One region of the Arthrobacter sp. TJ-170 genome, then DNA from elsewhere that is predicted to be linked to it. Evidence: riboswitches for the same ligand, from Rfam matches in the RefSeq annotation. Region 1 holds a riboswitch; the other holds the start of a gene.
The links. Region 1 has a riboswitch for glycine ahead of gcvP (aminomethyl-transferring glycine dehydrogenase). Riboswitches for the same ligand answer to the same signal wherever they lie in the genome.
Positions count from the first base shown of each region.

Region 2: it holds a riboswitch for glycine, as region 1 does, so the genes downstream of both, gcvP (aminomethyl-transferring glycine dehydrogenase) here and gcvP (aminomethyl-transferring glycine dehydrogenase) in region 1, are expected to answer to the same signal.

Region 1 covers NZ_JBZCNL010000010.1:32,835-40,582, reverse strand. Annotated here, with positions in the region: gene AC4D1W_RS15550 (N(5)-(carboxyethyl)ornithine synthase) at 1-914, shown strand, start outside; gene AC4D1W_RS15545 (MarR family transcriptional regulator) at 1,114-1,533, shown strand; partial or broken gene AC4D1W_RS15540 (5,10-methylene tetrahydromethanopterin reductase) at 1,726-2,004, shown strand; gene AC4D1W_RS15535 (amidohydrolase) at 2,010-3,236, opposite strand; gene AC4D1W_RS15530 (hypothetical protein) at 3,286-3,996, opposite strand; gene AC4D1W_RS15525 (DUF5058 family protein) at 4,026-4,784, opposite strand; gene AC4D1W_RS15520 (Lrp/AsnC family transcriptional regulator) at 4,923-5,924, shown strand; glycine riboswitch at 6,010-6,107, shown strand; gene gcvP (aminomethyl-transferring glycine dehydrogenase) at 6,253-7,748, shown strand, end outside.
Region 2 covers NZ_JBZCNL010000007.1:72,121-79,868, reverse strand. Annotated here, with positions in the region: gene AC4D1W_RS13375 (phytoene desaturase family protein) at 1-993, shown strand, start outside; gene AC4D1W_RS13370 (FAD-dependent oxidoreductase) at 1,056-2,129, shown strand; glycine riboswitch at 2,208-2,309, shown strand; glycine riboswitch at 2,311-2,414, shown strand; gene gcvP (aminomethyl-transferring glycine dehydrogenase) at 2,466-5,336, shown strand; gene gcvT (glycine cleavage system aminomethyltransferase GcvT) at 5,347-6,459, shown strand; gene AC4D1W_RS13355 (L-serine ammonia-lyase) at 6,456-7,748, shown strand, end outside.

The DNA.
Region 1 (7,748 bases):
AACCGCAGCCCGCCGATCTTGTTGATCTCCGCGACGGGCAGGTCCTGTGGGGATGGCCGCACTGCGTCCAGGACAGGGCCATAACCCAGTTGGCAATCGACAAGAAACTCACACTGATCGCCTTCGAGGCGATGAATCACTGGGCCAGCGACGGTGGGTTCGGCCTGCACGTGTTCCACAAGAACAACGAACTGGCCGGCTACTGCTCCGTGCTGCACTCCCTGGCCCTGACCGGCTCCACCGGGGACTACGGCCGGAGGCTGAGCGCCGTCGTCATCGGCTTCGGAGCGACGGCGCGCGGCGCCGTCACGGCTCTCAACGCCCACGGCATCCACGACGTCCAGGTGCTGACCAACCGGGGAGTGGCCGCCGTGGGTTCACCCATCCATTCAGTACGGATTGCTCAGTTCGACCACAACACCGAGGCGCCGTTCCTCAGCGAGGTCATCACCGAACGCGGACGGGTTCCGCTGGCGCCGTTCCTGGCCGAGAGCGACATAGTGGTCAACTGCACGCTGCAGGACCCCAACGCGCCGTTGACCTACCTGCGCACCGAAGACCTTGAGGCTTTCCGGCCCGGCAGCCTGATCGTGGATGTGTCCTGCGATGAGGGAATGGGCTTCAGCTGGGCGAAACCGACCACCTTCGCAGAGCCCATGTTCACGGTAGGCAACCACATCGATTACTACGCGGTGGATCACAGCCCTTCCTACCTCTGGAATTCCGCCAGTTGGGAGATCAGCGAGGCCCTGCTGCCTTTCCTGGAAACCGTAATTGCCGGTCCCGCGGCCTGGGCGGAAAACGAGACCATCAGCCGCGCGATCGAAATCCGCGACGGCGTGATTCAGAACAAGGACGTGCTGCAGTTCCAGCAGCGCGAGCCGGAGTACCCGCACCTCCCGTTGCCTGCCTGAAAGCTCAGGCAGCTCCATCCACGCCGCACTGTCGGAGGAGGCCATGCATGGCCTCCTTCTCGACGTCCCGGCGCTTGGTCGCAGCAGAAGGTAAGGTTGCTTGAAGTGAGTGTCCGTCTGGGGCTATTCCGGTTCCCTAGTGTGTTTCGAAGAGCACGGACATGAATTGTTTCCCGGTTGCACGCCTAAGTAGGTGCACGTGAATACAGCACAGTGGACAACCAGTCGCCTGTTAAGTACCGCCGCCCGTTTCAACGAGCATCATCAGAACTTGCGTCTGATGGATCTGAACGTCACCCAAGCAGGTGCAACTACGCTGAAGGCGCTGTCAGACAGTGGTCCGATCAGCCAAATTGATCTTGCCTGCCTGGTTCATGTTCAGGCTCAAACCATGGGAAAAATTCTGGAGAAGCTCGAACTCAAAGGATTGGTATCCAGGGCCCGCAACATCAAGGACAGGCGCTCAATACGCATCAGCCTCACGCCGCGCGGCAAAATACTATCGCGGCGTATCGAGGAGACGAATAAGGTCCAGGCGGAATCGGTCGGGTTCTCAGACCAAATCCTACGGAGCCAGCTGATCACCATCATCACCCGTCTCGAAACCACCCTCGTCTGACCCGGAACGAGGGCGGGTTCGCTCCCGACATCCAATAGCGGTTTGCCTTCGGTTGGAACGTGGTGACCGGGTCTGCGAACCTTCCCCCAGCAGACACCCGTGATCTAACCGGCGGGTGCGTCGCCCCGCGGCGTGGGTTTCGCGGCAGGGAACGCGCAGGGCACGCGGAGGCGATCCTCGTCGTCTCCGCGTCCCAACCTGGTCGGTTCCGGCGCGGAGGTCGCCGACGAGCTTATTGCCTGGGTCGACGAGACCGACGTCGACGGGTTCAACCTGGCCTACGCCATCACTCCAGGAACGTTCGAGGACATCGTGAAGTACGTGGTGCCAGAACTGCAGAAGCGCGGTGCCTACCAAACTGAATACGCTCCCGGAACGCTCCGGAACAAGCTGTTCGGCAGGGGCGACCGGCTCCCGGAGGACCACAAGGGGAGCGGCTACCGGGTCGGGACTGCAGCCCGGCAAGTGTAGCTCTCCTAGAGGCCTACCTTGGATAGGATTGCCGCCACCGCAGCCTGCACCCCGGCCGTGAGGGTCGGCTCCATGGCGGGCCCGAAGAACGGTGAATGGTTCATCGGGACGGGATCAGTATCCAGGGTCTCCTGGGTATGGCCGCCGAAGAACCAGAATACGGAAGGGACGCCGATGGACTCCGCGAGCAGGCCGAAGTCCTCCGAGCCCATCAGCGGCTCAACCTCTTTGACGTTTCCCTCCCCCAGTTCCTGCTGCAACGCCTCCACCACCTGAGCCGTGGCCTGGGGGTCGTTGTAGTTCTTGGGGAAGGTGTAGAGCTCCTCGATGGTCGGCTCTGGTGCGTTGGACGCGTTCGCTTCCGCCGTGATGATCCGCCGCAGGGCATCAAGCACCTTCATGCGGACGGCATCGTCGAAGGTGCGCACGTTGAGCGTGAATTCAGCGCTGGCGGGGATGATGTTTTCCTTCAGCCCGCCATGGAAAGTTCCGACCGTGACCACCGCCGCCCGCCGGGGATCCACTTCACGGGAGACGATCGTCTGAATCCGCGTGATGATGTGCGCACCCAGGACAATCGGGTCGACGGCGTCCTGCGGCTGAGACCCATGGGACTGGCGGCCTTGAAGCGTGACTTTCCAGGAGTCGGCCTGGGTCATGGTGTGCCCGGTGGCGTACTGGATAGTGCCCGAGAGCCCCGGCATGACATGTTGCCCGTACACGACGTCCGGTTTCGGCGCCTTGTCCCAGAGCCCGTCCTCGACCATGGCTTTCGCTCCGGCCGCCGTTTCCTCGCCGGGCTGGAAGATCAGCACGATGGTTCCAGCCCAGCGGTCCCTGGAATCGGCGAGGAGCTTTGCTGCCGTCAGCAGTGTTGCCGCGTGGGTGTCGTGTCCGCACCCGTGCATGACGGGGACTTCGGTACCGTCGTCGAGCTTGCCGGTGGCGGTGCTGGCGTAGGGAACGCCGGTGTCTTCCCGGATGGGCAGGCCGTCGATGTCCGCGCGAAAGGCGACCACCGGACCGTCCCCGTTGCGCAGGATTCCCACTACACCGGTGCCACCGCAGCGGAAGGTCTCGATCCCTGTTTCTTCAAGTTCGGCCTGGATCAGTGCGGATGTCCGGTGTTCCTGCATAGACAGCTCAGGATTGGCATGCAGGTGCCGGTAGAGGTCGTGCATTTCGGCGCGCTGCTCGTCAGAGAGCAGGGGGGTTGCCAGTGTCGTGATCATTTCTCGTGGCCTCTCTCTTGCGGAATGTTCGGTCGACTGCTCACGGTTTTCAGGAAACGGGTTGGATCTCCTTACGAGCAAACCAGGCGATGATGATCGTGGCGATGACCGAGATCGCTGTGGAGACCATCGTGAGTCCCGGCACCATCGGCAGCAGAACGAATTGCACCACCAGGACCACAGCGAATGCGATCAGAGTCGGCCGCAGTTGCTTCATCGAGATGATCGCCTGAACGATAACTGCGCCCATCACCGCCGGCAGGACATAGACGCGGGCGACGTCGGTGACCCCGGCCGGCACCACGCTGATCAGCCAGGTTCCCAGAATTCCAACAAATATCAGCAGCGACAGCAGATGGACGGCCGCCGCCCCGCAGATGGCCATGATCGCGGCGAAGTTGCCGCGCTCGGTCCCGGGCCTGGCGCCGATGCTGGTCTGCGCAACGAGCACTGAGGGCAGGAGTTTGTTCGAGATGTTGCCGATCATGAACGCCTGGTACATGGCGGCCGGGCCGAGGATCGGGAAGTACGTGATCGGCTCCACGAGCCAGATGACAAAGAAGGTGCCGAGGACGGCGGCAAGAGCGGTCCACAACTGCGTGGACGTGATGCCGAGGTTGCCGAACAGGACCAGGTAGAGCGGTCCCGCGACGGAGATGATGAGACCGGCGATCATGGTCAGCCGCCCCCACCGGGAGGTTGTGCGGTCGAATTCCTGGAGATCTGCTGCGACCTGTGCAGGACTCAGTGTTGTGCTCACGGGATCGTTCCTTCCGGACAGTTGGGCGGTCATGCGACTGGTCCGAGACCGGCGCTGTGGGCGGTGTAGGCAACGACGAGGCCCGCGACAATGGCGAAGCCGAGGCCCCACTCCCGGAGCCAGCCCCGGTTCAACCGCTTTGCAAGGTACAGGCAGACCGCCATGACCGCTCCCGCTGTAAGGAGGGTGATGAGGTGGGCGCTGCTCTTGGGAATTTCACCGATTCCGATAGAGATGAAGGCGGCAAGCAACGCTGCGGCGGGAACGACCGTCATGATCAGCGGGTTGACCTTCGCAAGTTTATGCTCGCCCCGCTTGAGCAGGGGAGTTGCAATCAGCGTAGTGAGCATCCACATCGCCCCGCCGATGCTCATCGCGAAGAACGCGACGGCGAAGACCTGCTGAGTGTATGTGGCGCCGCCCAGGGTGGCATCCATGGTCGTCGCGGCGATGTTGGCGGCACCGGTCTCGTAGGCGGCCGATCCGATCAGTCCAATCCTCACAAGGACGGCCGGCGTACCGAAGAGCGCCAGCAGCGCAATCGCGACGAGCACGACGGCGAGTGACGGCCCGATTGCCGCAACGGCACCGGAGCGGAACGACGTCTTGAGTTCGGCGCCGCTGATCCCGGCTGCGGGAGCCGCCTTCCGTGCGGCGCGAATGTAGATGATGGATTGAAGAATGATGACGGCGAATACGCCGAGCGCACACGCCCACAGCACGGGCATGTTGGCGATGGAGAGAATGTTCGTCGAGCTGCCATTCTCCACGATCTGGGTGGGCGTCATGGGGAGCCTTCCGGGTAAGTCACTGACGGGTAGAACACTTGTTATTCATTGTGAAGTGAGCTGCACCACATGATGCGAAATCCCTGATAATTTACAAACCGGAGAGTTTTTCTGAAGAAAGTGATCATGGAGGCAAGCATGGATCTCGACGAAGAGGACCTGCGGCTCATCAACGCACTGCAGATCGGCCCCCGGCTGCCATGGACAGTTGTCGGCGAGGCACTGGGCAGGCATCCCACCTCCCTTGCCGCACGGTGGGACCGCCTGGTGGCGGCCGGGGCGGCCTGGATTACGGCACATCCCGTCGGCAGCCCGGACCAGATGTCCCTGTCGTTCCATGACGTGCAGTGTGATCCAGCCCGACGGGAGGATGCGGTGCGCGCTATCGCCGGAATCCCGGATGTCTTCACTATCGAAGAGTGTTACCGGAACCGGGACATGATGCTGACAGTCATCACTCCAACCCCGACCTGGCTGGTCGAATTCGTGTACCCGCAACTGGACCAAGTACCCGGGCTGACCCGCTACGAGACGTCGTTCTGCACGAAGCTTCACTACGGCGCATACAGCTGGCGGCTGGACACACTGACCGCGGGCCAGCGGAAAGCACTCCAGCATGCTGCGGGCAGCCGTGCACCGCACCGGGGAGCACTCCCGCCCAAGTACCGCCCGATCATTCAAGAGCTGAGCCGCAACGGTCGCGCCACCGCAGCCCAGATCGCGGAGGTAGTCGGCCTGCACCCGGCGACTGCTCGGCGGCAACTCCAGAAGATACTGGACGCCGGCGTCCTGTCCTTCCGCTGTGAGGTGGCCAACGGGCTGGTCGGGTACCCCATCATCTGCCAGTGGTTCGCGCGCCTTCCGGCCAGCCGGCACGACGACGCCGCGGCGCAACTGGGATCCTTCGGCGCCTTACGCCTGTGCGCCTCAACCACCGGTGCGACGAACTTCATGTTCATGATGTGGCTGCGCACGGCCGCCGACATCATGGCAGTCGAACAGGCGGCGGCAGAGCGCATCCCCGACCTCGAGCTGGTTGAAAGCGTCGTGATCGCGAACGTCCGCAAGCGCGTAGGCTGGATGCTCAACCGGGATGGCACCGCGACAGGCGAGGTCACCGTACCGGGCAATGCCTGGTGAAAGGTGGCCTGCACCTCGACTTGCGTGAAAGTTCAACCAACCGGTATGGTGTGAAGCGCATCACCCATAAAGTGATGTGTGCCTTGGATCCGCGGCGGGAGAGTCCTGCCGGTACGTTCAGTAGGCGCCGTAGGAGCAAATCCTCCCCAGGAATCTCTCAGGCCCACGTACCGCCGCGGCGAGGCAACTCTGGAAAGCAGTCCGGGTAACCGGACTCACCGACGGTGCAAGTGAGGCCTGGCAACAACAGGCAACGCGGAAACTCTCAGGTCCAATACAGAGCGGGGAGGAACCCAGATCATCGTGGCGCAAACGCGCCACCTGAATGATGGAGTTCCTCGTGACGATCCAGTCATCCCGTTCAACCTTTGCAGACCGCCATATCGGTTCCCGCCGCCAGGCCGACATCGACACCATGCTCAAGGCTGTCGGCTACGACAGCGTTGACGGCCTTGTAGACAGCGCCGTCCCCGATTCCATCCGACAGGACAAGCCCCTCAGCCTGGACAGTGCCCTCAGCGAAGTAGAGGTGCTCACGGCGCTGCGCGGGCTGGCAGCCAAGAACAAAACCGCCGTTCAGATGATCGGCCAGGGCTACTACGACACGGTCACTCCTCCGGTCATCCGCCGAAACGTCCTTGAAGCCCCCGCCTGGTACACGGCCTACACGCCGTACCAGCCGGAAATTTCCCAGGGCCGGCTTGAGGCGTTGCTGAACTTCCAGACGATGGTCCAGGACCTCACCGCACTTCCGGTGGCGAACGCCTCCCTCCTCGATGAAGCCACCGCTGTCGTCGAAGCCGTGCTGCTGATGCGGCGCGCGAACAAGAACAAGACCGCACGTGATGGCAAGACCGTCGTCGACGCCGACTGCCTCCCGCAGACCATCGCCGTCGTGCTTGGCCGCGCGGAAGCTCTGGGTTTCGAGGTCGAGGTAGCTGACCTCTCGGAAGGACTGCCCGACGGCGACATCAACGGCATCGTCTTCCAGCAGCCGGGTGTCTCCGGCCGCGTGTGGGACCAGTCCGCCGTCATTGCCGAGGCGAAGGACCGCGGCGCGCTGGTGACCGTAGCCGCGGACCTTCTGGCCCTCACCCTGATCACCCCTCCGGGCGAGCAGGGTGCGGACATCGCCGTCGGCTCCAGCCAGCGTCTGGGCGTTCCCCTGTTCTTCGGCGGGCCGCATGCTGCGTACATGGCGGTGCGCGAGGGCATGGAGCGTACGCTTCCGGGACGCATCGTCGGCGTTTCCAAGGACAACGCCGGGGTCCCCGCCTACCGCCTGGCCCTGCAGACCCGCGAGCAGCACATCCGCCGCGAAAAGGCCACGTCCAATATCTGCACCGCGCAGGCCCTGCTGGCCATCGTCTCCTCGTTCTATGCCGTCTACCACGGCCCTGATGGGCTCAAGGCCATCGCGGAGACCGTCCATAACAACGCCCGGGCACTGGCGGCCACGCTCCGGGCTGCCGGCTGGGAGCTGATGAGCGGTTCCTTCTTCGACACCCTCACCGTCCGCGCACCGGGCGATGCCTCCAAGATCATCTCCGCGGCCGAAGCACGCGGGATAAACCTCCGCTTCATCGACGCCGACACCGTCGGCATCTCAGTCGATGAAACGACGACGCCGGAAAGTCTCTCCGCCGTGTCCGCCGCCTTCGGTGCCGGTCCGGTGAAGGAAACCCAGGGCTTCGAACTGCCCGGCACGGTGCTGCGCACCTCCGAATACCTGCAGCACCCGGTGTTCAACACGCACCGCTCGGAGACCCAGCTGCTGCGCTACATCCGCAGGCTCTCCGACCGGGACCTGGCACTGGACCGCAC
Region 2 (7,748 bases), on a different contig from region 1:
GGTCTGGGGACCCTGGAGCAGGGTTCGCCGCTGTGGAACCTGCGCTTTTCAACGGAAGAGGCGGCAGCGTTGTTCACCGGCGTTGCCGCGCACGCGGTATCTCCATTGCCGACCCTCGCTGCTGCCGGTGCCGGACTTACCCTTGGTGCGTTGGCCCACGCGGTGGGATGGCCCATTCCACTGGGAGGGTCGCAGGCACTGGCAAATGCCATGGCGGAGGACATCCGGGCGCACGGAGGAGTGATCCACACTGCTCGCCGGATCGAGTCGATCGCCGAGTTCGACGACGCCCGTGCAGTCCTGCTCGACGTTTCCCCTAGCGCTGTCGGAAGCCTTGCGGGCCATCGTCTGCCTCCGGGATACCTTTCGGCGCTGGAGGGTTTCCGGTACGGCGGCGGCGCCTGCAAGGTCGACTTCATCCTCTCAGGGCCGGTGCCCTGGGTGAACGAGGAAGTACGGACCGCGGGCACTGTCCACGCGGGTGGTACACGGGCGGAAGTAGCGGCTTCCGAAGCCGAAGTGGCGGCGGGACAGCATCCGGACAAGCCCTACGTCCTGATCTCGCAGCCTTCACTGTTCGATTCCTCCCGTGCCCCGCACGGACGGCACATCCTCTGGACGTACTGTCATGTACCCAACGGATCCACGAAAGATATGACCGAGGCCATAGTGCGGCAGATCGAGCGTTTCGCGCCCGGCTTCCGTGACGTCGTCGTACGTTCACACACAATGACGGCGGCCGATCTGGAACAGTACAACGCCAACTACGTGGGGGGAGACTTCGGCGGCGGTGCTGTCACCATCCCGCAATTGCTGGCGCGTCCCACGTTCGGGCCGAACCCGTGGCGGATGCCTGCGAAGGGTCTGTACCTGTGCTCGGCGTCCACTCCGCCGGGGCCGGGCGTTCACGGCATGGGCGGGTATCACGCTGCGAAGCTGGCGTTGAAGGATGTGTTCGGTCTGTCGGTACCGGATCTGTCTCCGGCCTCCTAGAAGGAACATCAGAACCGCGAATCGCGTTCCATCACGAGGAACGGAAGCAAGGAGATGCGCGGGTGCTGCAAGTAATAGTCATTGGTGCGGGGCAGGCCGGGCTTTCCGCGGCGTACCACCTGCAGCGGCAGGGTCTCCGACCGGAACGTGACTTCCTGGTCCTCGACGCGAACGGGGGCCCCGGTGGCGCGTGGCGGCACCGCTGGGACTCACTGACCTTCGGCGCAGCGCACAACATTCATGATCTGCCCGCCATGGAACTGGGCACACCTGACCCGACCGAGCCGTCCTCGTCCGTTGTTGCCCGCTACTACGGCTCCTACGAGCGGGAGTTCGAGCTCAGAGTTCGCCGCCCAGTCAGGGTCGAAAAGGTCACCGAGGAAACATCGGGAACGCTCACCGTCCACACTGACGCAGGAACATGGGAGACCCGCCTCCTCATCAACGCCACGGGCACGTGGGACCGCCCGTACTGGCCCTACTATCCAGGCCGGGAACAGTTCCGCGGCCGGCAGCTGCATACCCACGACTTCGTCAGCGCGGAGGAGTTCCGCGACAGGAGCGTTGTGGTGGTCGGTGCGGGAACTTCGGCCGTCCAGTTCCTTCTCCAGCTCCACGAAGCCGGCGCGAGAACCACCTGGGTGACCCGCCGCCCACCTCTCTTCACCGACCGGACGTTCGACTCCGAGTGGGGCCGCGACGTCGAGCGCAGGGTGCACGAGCGCACCAAGGCCGGGCTTCCGCCGTCGAGCGTTGTGTCGGTGACCGGACTTCCGCTGACACCCCAATACAGGGCGGGCATTGACGCAGGCATCCTCCGGTCGGAGGGGCCGCTCAGGAGGATCACACAAACCGGCATAGAGCTCGCCGACGGCAGGACGGTCGCAGCCGACGCCATCCTGTGGGCCACCGGGTTCCGTGCCGCACTCGACCACCTGAAACCGCTGAAGCTGCGGGAGCCGGGGGGCGGCATCCGGATGGACGGCGTGAAGGTCCTGAAGGATGATCGCGTGCTGCTGGTGGGCTATGGCGCATCAGCATCAACCCTCGGAGCCACCAGGGCCGGACGGGCGGCAGCGATTCAGGCAGTGAGGCAGCTCAGAATCGTGGATCAGCAGGAAGAACTCGCGGGCTGACGTCAACCATTTCCGGCGTGCGTTGCCGAAGAGTAAGATTGCTCACGATCACACAATTGAATAGCCATAACCAGCCAATGACCCGCAGCGGGAGAGTTCTGCCGTTGACTCACGTCCGGCAGGCGCCGTAGGAGCAAACCCTCCCCAGGAATCTCTCAGGCCCAGCACCGCAGCGGAAAGGCAACTCTGGAAAGCAGTACAACCACAGCGTGGTTGTGCTCACCGACGGTGCAATGCGAGCGTCTCGTCCGCAAAATCTCTCAGGTCCAATACAGAGTGGGGAGGAACCCGATAATCGTCCGCACACCCCGAGCGGGCCCGATCTACGGAGTTCCCATGACCCACCAGACGGAATCAACCTTCTCCGACCGCCACATCGGTCCGCGCTCGAATGACGCGGAGCGGATGCTCAAGGTCCTCGGATACCCAAGCCTGGACAAGCTCGTCGACGTAGCGGTGCCGGAGAGCATCCGCATTGAAGAAGGTCTCGACCTTCCGTCTGCGCTGAGCGAGTCGGAGGTTCTCGCAGAACTGCGCAGCATCGCGGCGAAGAACAAGGCCGCCGTCCAGATGATCGGTCAGGGCTACTACGACACCGTTACGCCCCCGGTGATCCGCCGCAACGTCCTCGAATCTCCCGGCTGGTACACCGCCTACACGCCGTACCAGCCGGAGATCTCCCAGGGCCGGCTGGAAGCACTGCTGAACTTCCAGACGATGGTCCAGGATCTCACCGCACTGCCGATTGCCAACGCGTCCCTGCTCGACGAAGCTTCCGCCGTGGCCGAAGCGGTCCTGCTGATGCGACGCTCCGGCAAGAACAAGGGCCGCACCGTCCTGGACGCCGACTGCCTGCCCCAGACCATCGCCGTCGTCACGGGCCGCGCCGAAGCGCTCGGTTTCGACATCGAGATTGCTGACCTTTCCAACGGTTTGCCCGACGGCGACATCAACGGCGTCGTCCTCCAGCAGCCCGGCACGTCCGGCGTCCTGCGCAACTCCACCGACCTCATCGCCAAAGCGCACGACGCCGGCGCGCTGGTCACGGTCGCGGCCGACCTGCTGGCGCTGACCCTGATCACCCCGCCCGGTGAGCAGGGCGCGGATATCGCCGTCGGCTCCGTCCAGCGTTTCGGTGTGCCGCTGTTCTTCGGTGGACCTCACGCCGCGTACATGGCCGTCCGCAAGGGGCTGGAGCGGATGCTTCCCGGCCGCCTGGTCGGTGTGTCAAAGGATTCAGACGGCGCTCCCGCCTACCGGCTTGCGCTGCAGACCCGTGAGCAGCACATCCGCCGTGAGAAGGCGACGTCGAATATCTGCACCGCGCAGGCGCTACTCGCGATCGTGGCCAGCATGTACGGCGTGTACCACGGGCCGGACGGACTGAGGGCTATCGCTGAACGCGTCCACGGCAAGGCCGCGAAGCTCGCCGCGGCTCTTCCCGGAACCGTCCACGGCCAGTTCTTCGACACTCTCCTCGTGAAGGCGGACGGCGCGGCCGCGGACCTCGTCAGCAAGGCCGAAGAGTGCGGCATCAACCTGCGCCTGGTCGACGAGGATCACGTAGGCATTTCCTGCGACGAAACCACCACGGACGCTCATCTTGAGACGATCGCAGAGGTTTTTGGCGCCGGCCTTCCGGACGAAGCGGATGTTGAGACGACGATACCCGCCGAACTGCAGCGTTCGTCGTCGTACATGACCCACCCCGTCTTCTCGCTGCACCGCTCCGAGACCCAGATGATGCGTTACCTGCGCAGCCTGTCCGACCGCGACCTGGCGTTGGACCGCACGATGATCCCGCTGGGCTCCTGCACCATGAAACTCAATGCCACCGTTGAGATGGAGCCGATCTCCTGGCCGGAGTTTGCAACCATCCACCCGTTTGCTCCTGACCATCAGACCGAGGGGTGGCGCCAGTTGATCGGCGACCTTGAAGACCGCCTCGCTGAAATCACCGGCTATGCCAAGGTTTCGATCCAGCCCAACGCAGGGTCGCAGGGTGAACTCGCCGGGCTCCTGGCAATCCGGAACTACCACCTGTCACGCGGCGATGAGGCGCGCAAAATGTGCCTCATCCCGTCTTCAGCGCACGGCACCAATGCCGCGTCGGCCGTGCTCGCCGGCATGAAAGTGGTGGTTGTGAAGACCGCCGAGAACGGTTACATCGACCACGACGACCTGCAGGCCAAAATTGAGGCGAACAGGGACTCGCTGTCCGCGATCATGATCACCTACCCATCCACGCACGGCGTCTTCGAGGAAGATGTGCGCTGGGTCTGCGACCAGGTACATGCGGCCGGTGGCCAGGTCTATATCGACGGCGCCAACCTCAATGCCCTCGTTGGGCTCGCCAAGCCGGGTGAGTTCGGCGGCGACGTCTCCCACCTGAACCTTCACAAGACCTTCTGCATCCCGCACGGCGGCGGCGGGCCAGGCGTTGGCCCGGTTGCGGTGGCGCAGCACCTCGTGCCGTTCCTGCCAGGAGACGCGAATGACGTGTCGAAGAGCGACATCCATACTGGCGTCCCCATTTCCGCCTCCCGCTTCGGTTCAGCAGGTGTGCTGCCGATTTCCTGGGCGTACATCGCCCTGATGGGCAGTGAGGGCCTGACGGCGGCAACCAAGTCCGCGCTGCTGGCCGCCAATTACGTGGCCGCCCGCTTGAACGAGCACTTCCCGGTGCTCTACTCGGGCGAGAACGGACTCGTCGCCCACGAATGCATCCTCGACCTTCGCGCACTGACGGCCAAGACCGGGGTTACCGCTGAGGACGTCGCCAAGCGCCTCATCGACTACGGCTTCCACGCTCCCACCCTGAGCTTCCCGGTTGCGGGCACGCTGATGGTTGAGCCCACTGAGTCGGAGGATCTCGGGGAACTGGACCGTTTCGTGGACGCGATGATCGCCATCAAGAGCGAGATCGACCGTGTCGGCTCCGGTGAGTGGCAACTCGAGGATAGCCCGCTCCGCCAGGCTCCTCACACCGCCCAGGCACTCATCAGCGACGAGTGGTCCTTCGCCTACTCCCGCGAACTGGCGGCTTTCCCGCTGCGCACGCTGCGCCACGACAAGTATTTCCCGCCGGTTCGCCGGATCGACGGCGCGCACGGAGACCGGAATCTTGTGTGTTCGTGCCCTCCCCTTGAAGCCTTCGAGGAAAGCGCGGCATCCGTCGAGGACACCACAGCCGATGTCAACGCCTAAGGAAGCCGCCATGACAAAGCAGACAGCGCTCTATGCGCAGCACCAGGAACTCGGCGCCGCCTTCACCGACTTCGGCGGGTGGCAGATGCCCCTGAAGTACCGCAGCGAGCTGGAGGAGCACCACACCGTCCGCCGGGCGGCCGGTATTTTCGACCTATCCCACATGGGGGAGGTGACGGTCAGCGGACCGCAGGCAGCGGACTTCCTCAACTACGCGCTCGTGAGCGACCTCGCATCAACGGCGGTAGGCAAGGCGAAGTACTCCCTCATCTGCAACGAAGACGGTGGAGTGATCGATGACCTCATCATCTACCGCCTCGCCGGGGACCGTTTCCTTGTGGTTCCCAACGCCTCGAATTCCGACACCGTCGCCGCTGAACTTCAGCGGCGTGCCGGGAACTTCACTGTAAAGGTCGAGGACCAGTCCCAGGACACGGCGCTCATTGCGGTCCAGGGACCGAACGCCGAGGCGATCCTGCTGGGGATGAGCGGTGGCACGGGCCGGGGGGCCATCACCTCGCTGAAGTACTACTCGGCTGTCCACGTGGACCTCGCCGGGCAGTCCGTTCTCCTGGCCCGCACGGGCTACACCGGAGAGGACGGTTTCGAACTCTTCATCGAGAACGGCCAGGCCGTGCAGCTGTGGAAGGCCGCAACCGAGGCCGGTGCAGAACACGGCCTGGCGCCGTGCGGCCTGGCCTCCAGGGATTCGCTACGCCTCGAAGCGGGTATGCCGCTCTACGGACACGAGCTTGGCCTGGACACCAATCCCTTCGAAGCCGGTCTGGGGGGTGTGGTGAGCCTGAAAAAGACCGGGGACTTCGTGGGCCGCTCGGCGCTTGAGCCGCTCAAGGGGGAAGCCCCTGCCCGGAAGCTTGTCGGCTTGCGCGGTGCGGGACGGCGATCAGCCCGCGCCGGTTACGACGTCGTCCGGGACGGACGGACCGTCGGTACCGTCACGTCCGGCCTCCCAAGCCCAACCCTCGGGTACCCGGTTGCGCTCGCGTACGTCGAGACGGAGCTGAGCGAACCCGGCACCGAACTTCAGGTGGATCTGCGGGGTCGTCCTGAGGGGTTCACCGTGGTCGGACTGCCGTTCTACAAGCGTCCGGGCCGATCATGACAATCAGCGCCTTCGACCTGTTCAAGATCGGAATAGGTCCGTCGAGTTCGCACACAGGCGGACCGATGACAGCCGCGTACCTGTTCACCCGGATATTGGCCGAGCAGGGTCTGCTCGAACAGGTGAGCCGCGTCGAGGCGGAGTTGTTCGGTTCGCTCGGCGTGACCGGTCATGGGCACGGTACCGTCAAGGCCGTGATCCTCGGTCTCGAGGGTGAGCAGCCGCACCTCACCGATCCGGAACGCGCCGAACCGCGCGTCGAGGAGATCGGTGAGTCCAAGGTCCTCCGACTGGCTGGGACGCACGAGGTCGCCTTCGATGTCACGGAGGACCTGATCCTGCACCGCAAACAGAGGCTCGATTACCATACGAATGGTATGCGCTTCTCGACATATAACGCTGATGGAATACTCGTCTGTGCGCGGGAGTACTACTCGGTGGGCGGCGGATTCGTGCTGGATCAGGACCAGATCGGCGCGGACCTCTCCGGTGGCCCCGCCGTCGCTGTTCCCTATGCGTTCGAGTCGGGCGAGCAGCTGCTCGGGATTGCGGCCGGCACCGGAAAGTCCTTCTCGGAGATAGTGCTTGCGAATGAACTGGCAGTCCGGTCTGAGGAGGAGGTTCGCACCGGCCTCCTCGAAATCTGGGACGTCATGCAGGACACCATTCGGCGCGGATCCACCAACAGCGGCATCCTTCCCGGCGGACTGCATGTCCGTCGCCGCGCTGCCCGGCAGCTCGAACTGCTCCGCAAGGAAGCAGACCCCGACGACCACCTGAGCACCATGGAATGGGTGACGCTGTTCGCGCTCGCGGTGAACGAGGAGAACGCAGCCGGTGGCCGGGTGGTTACGGCTCCCACCAACGGTGCGGCCGGCATCATCCCGGCCGTCCTGAAGTACTACACGGACTTTGTTCCAGGAGCCGACGACGACGGCGTCATCCGTTTCCTGCTTGCCGCCACTGCCGTCGGTGCCCTGTTCAAGAAGAATGCATCGATCTCCGGAGCCGAAGTAGGCTGCCAGGGCGAAGTGGGCTCAGCCTGCGCAATGGCGGCCGCCGGGCTGGCCGAGGTGCTGGGCGGTACTCCTGAACAGGTGGAGAACGCCGCGGAGATCGGCATTGAACACAATCTGGGTTTGACCTGCGACCCCGTCGGCGGTCTGGTCCAGATTCCGTGCATCGAGCGCAATGCGGTGGGAGCCATCAAAGCGATCACGGCCGCCCGGATGGCCGTCCGCGGCGACGGGCAGCACTTCGTCTCGCTCGACGCCGCGATCAAGACGATG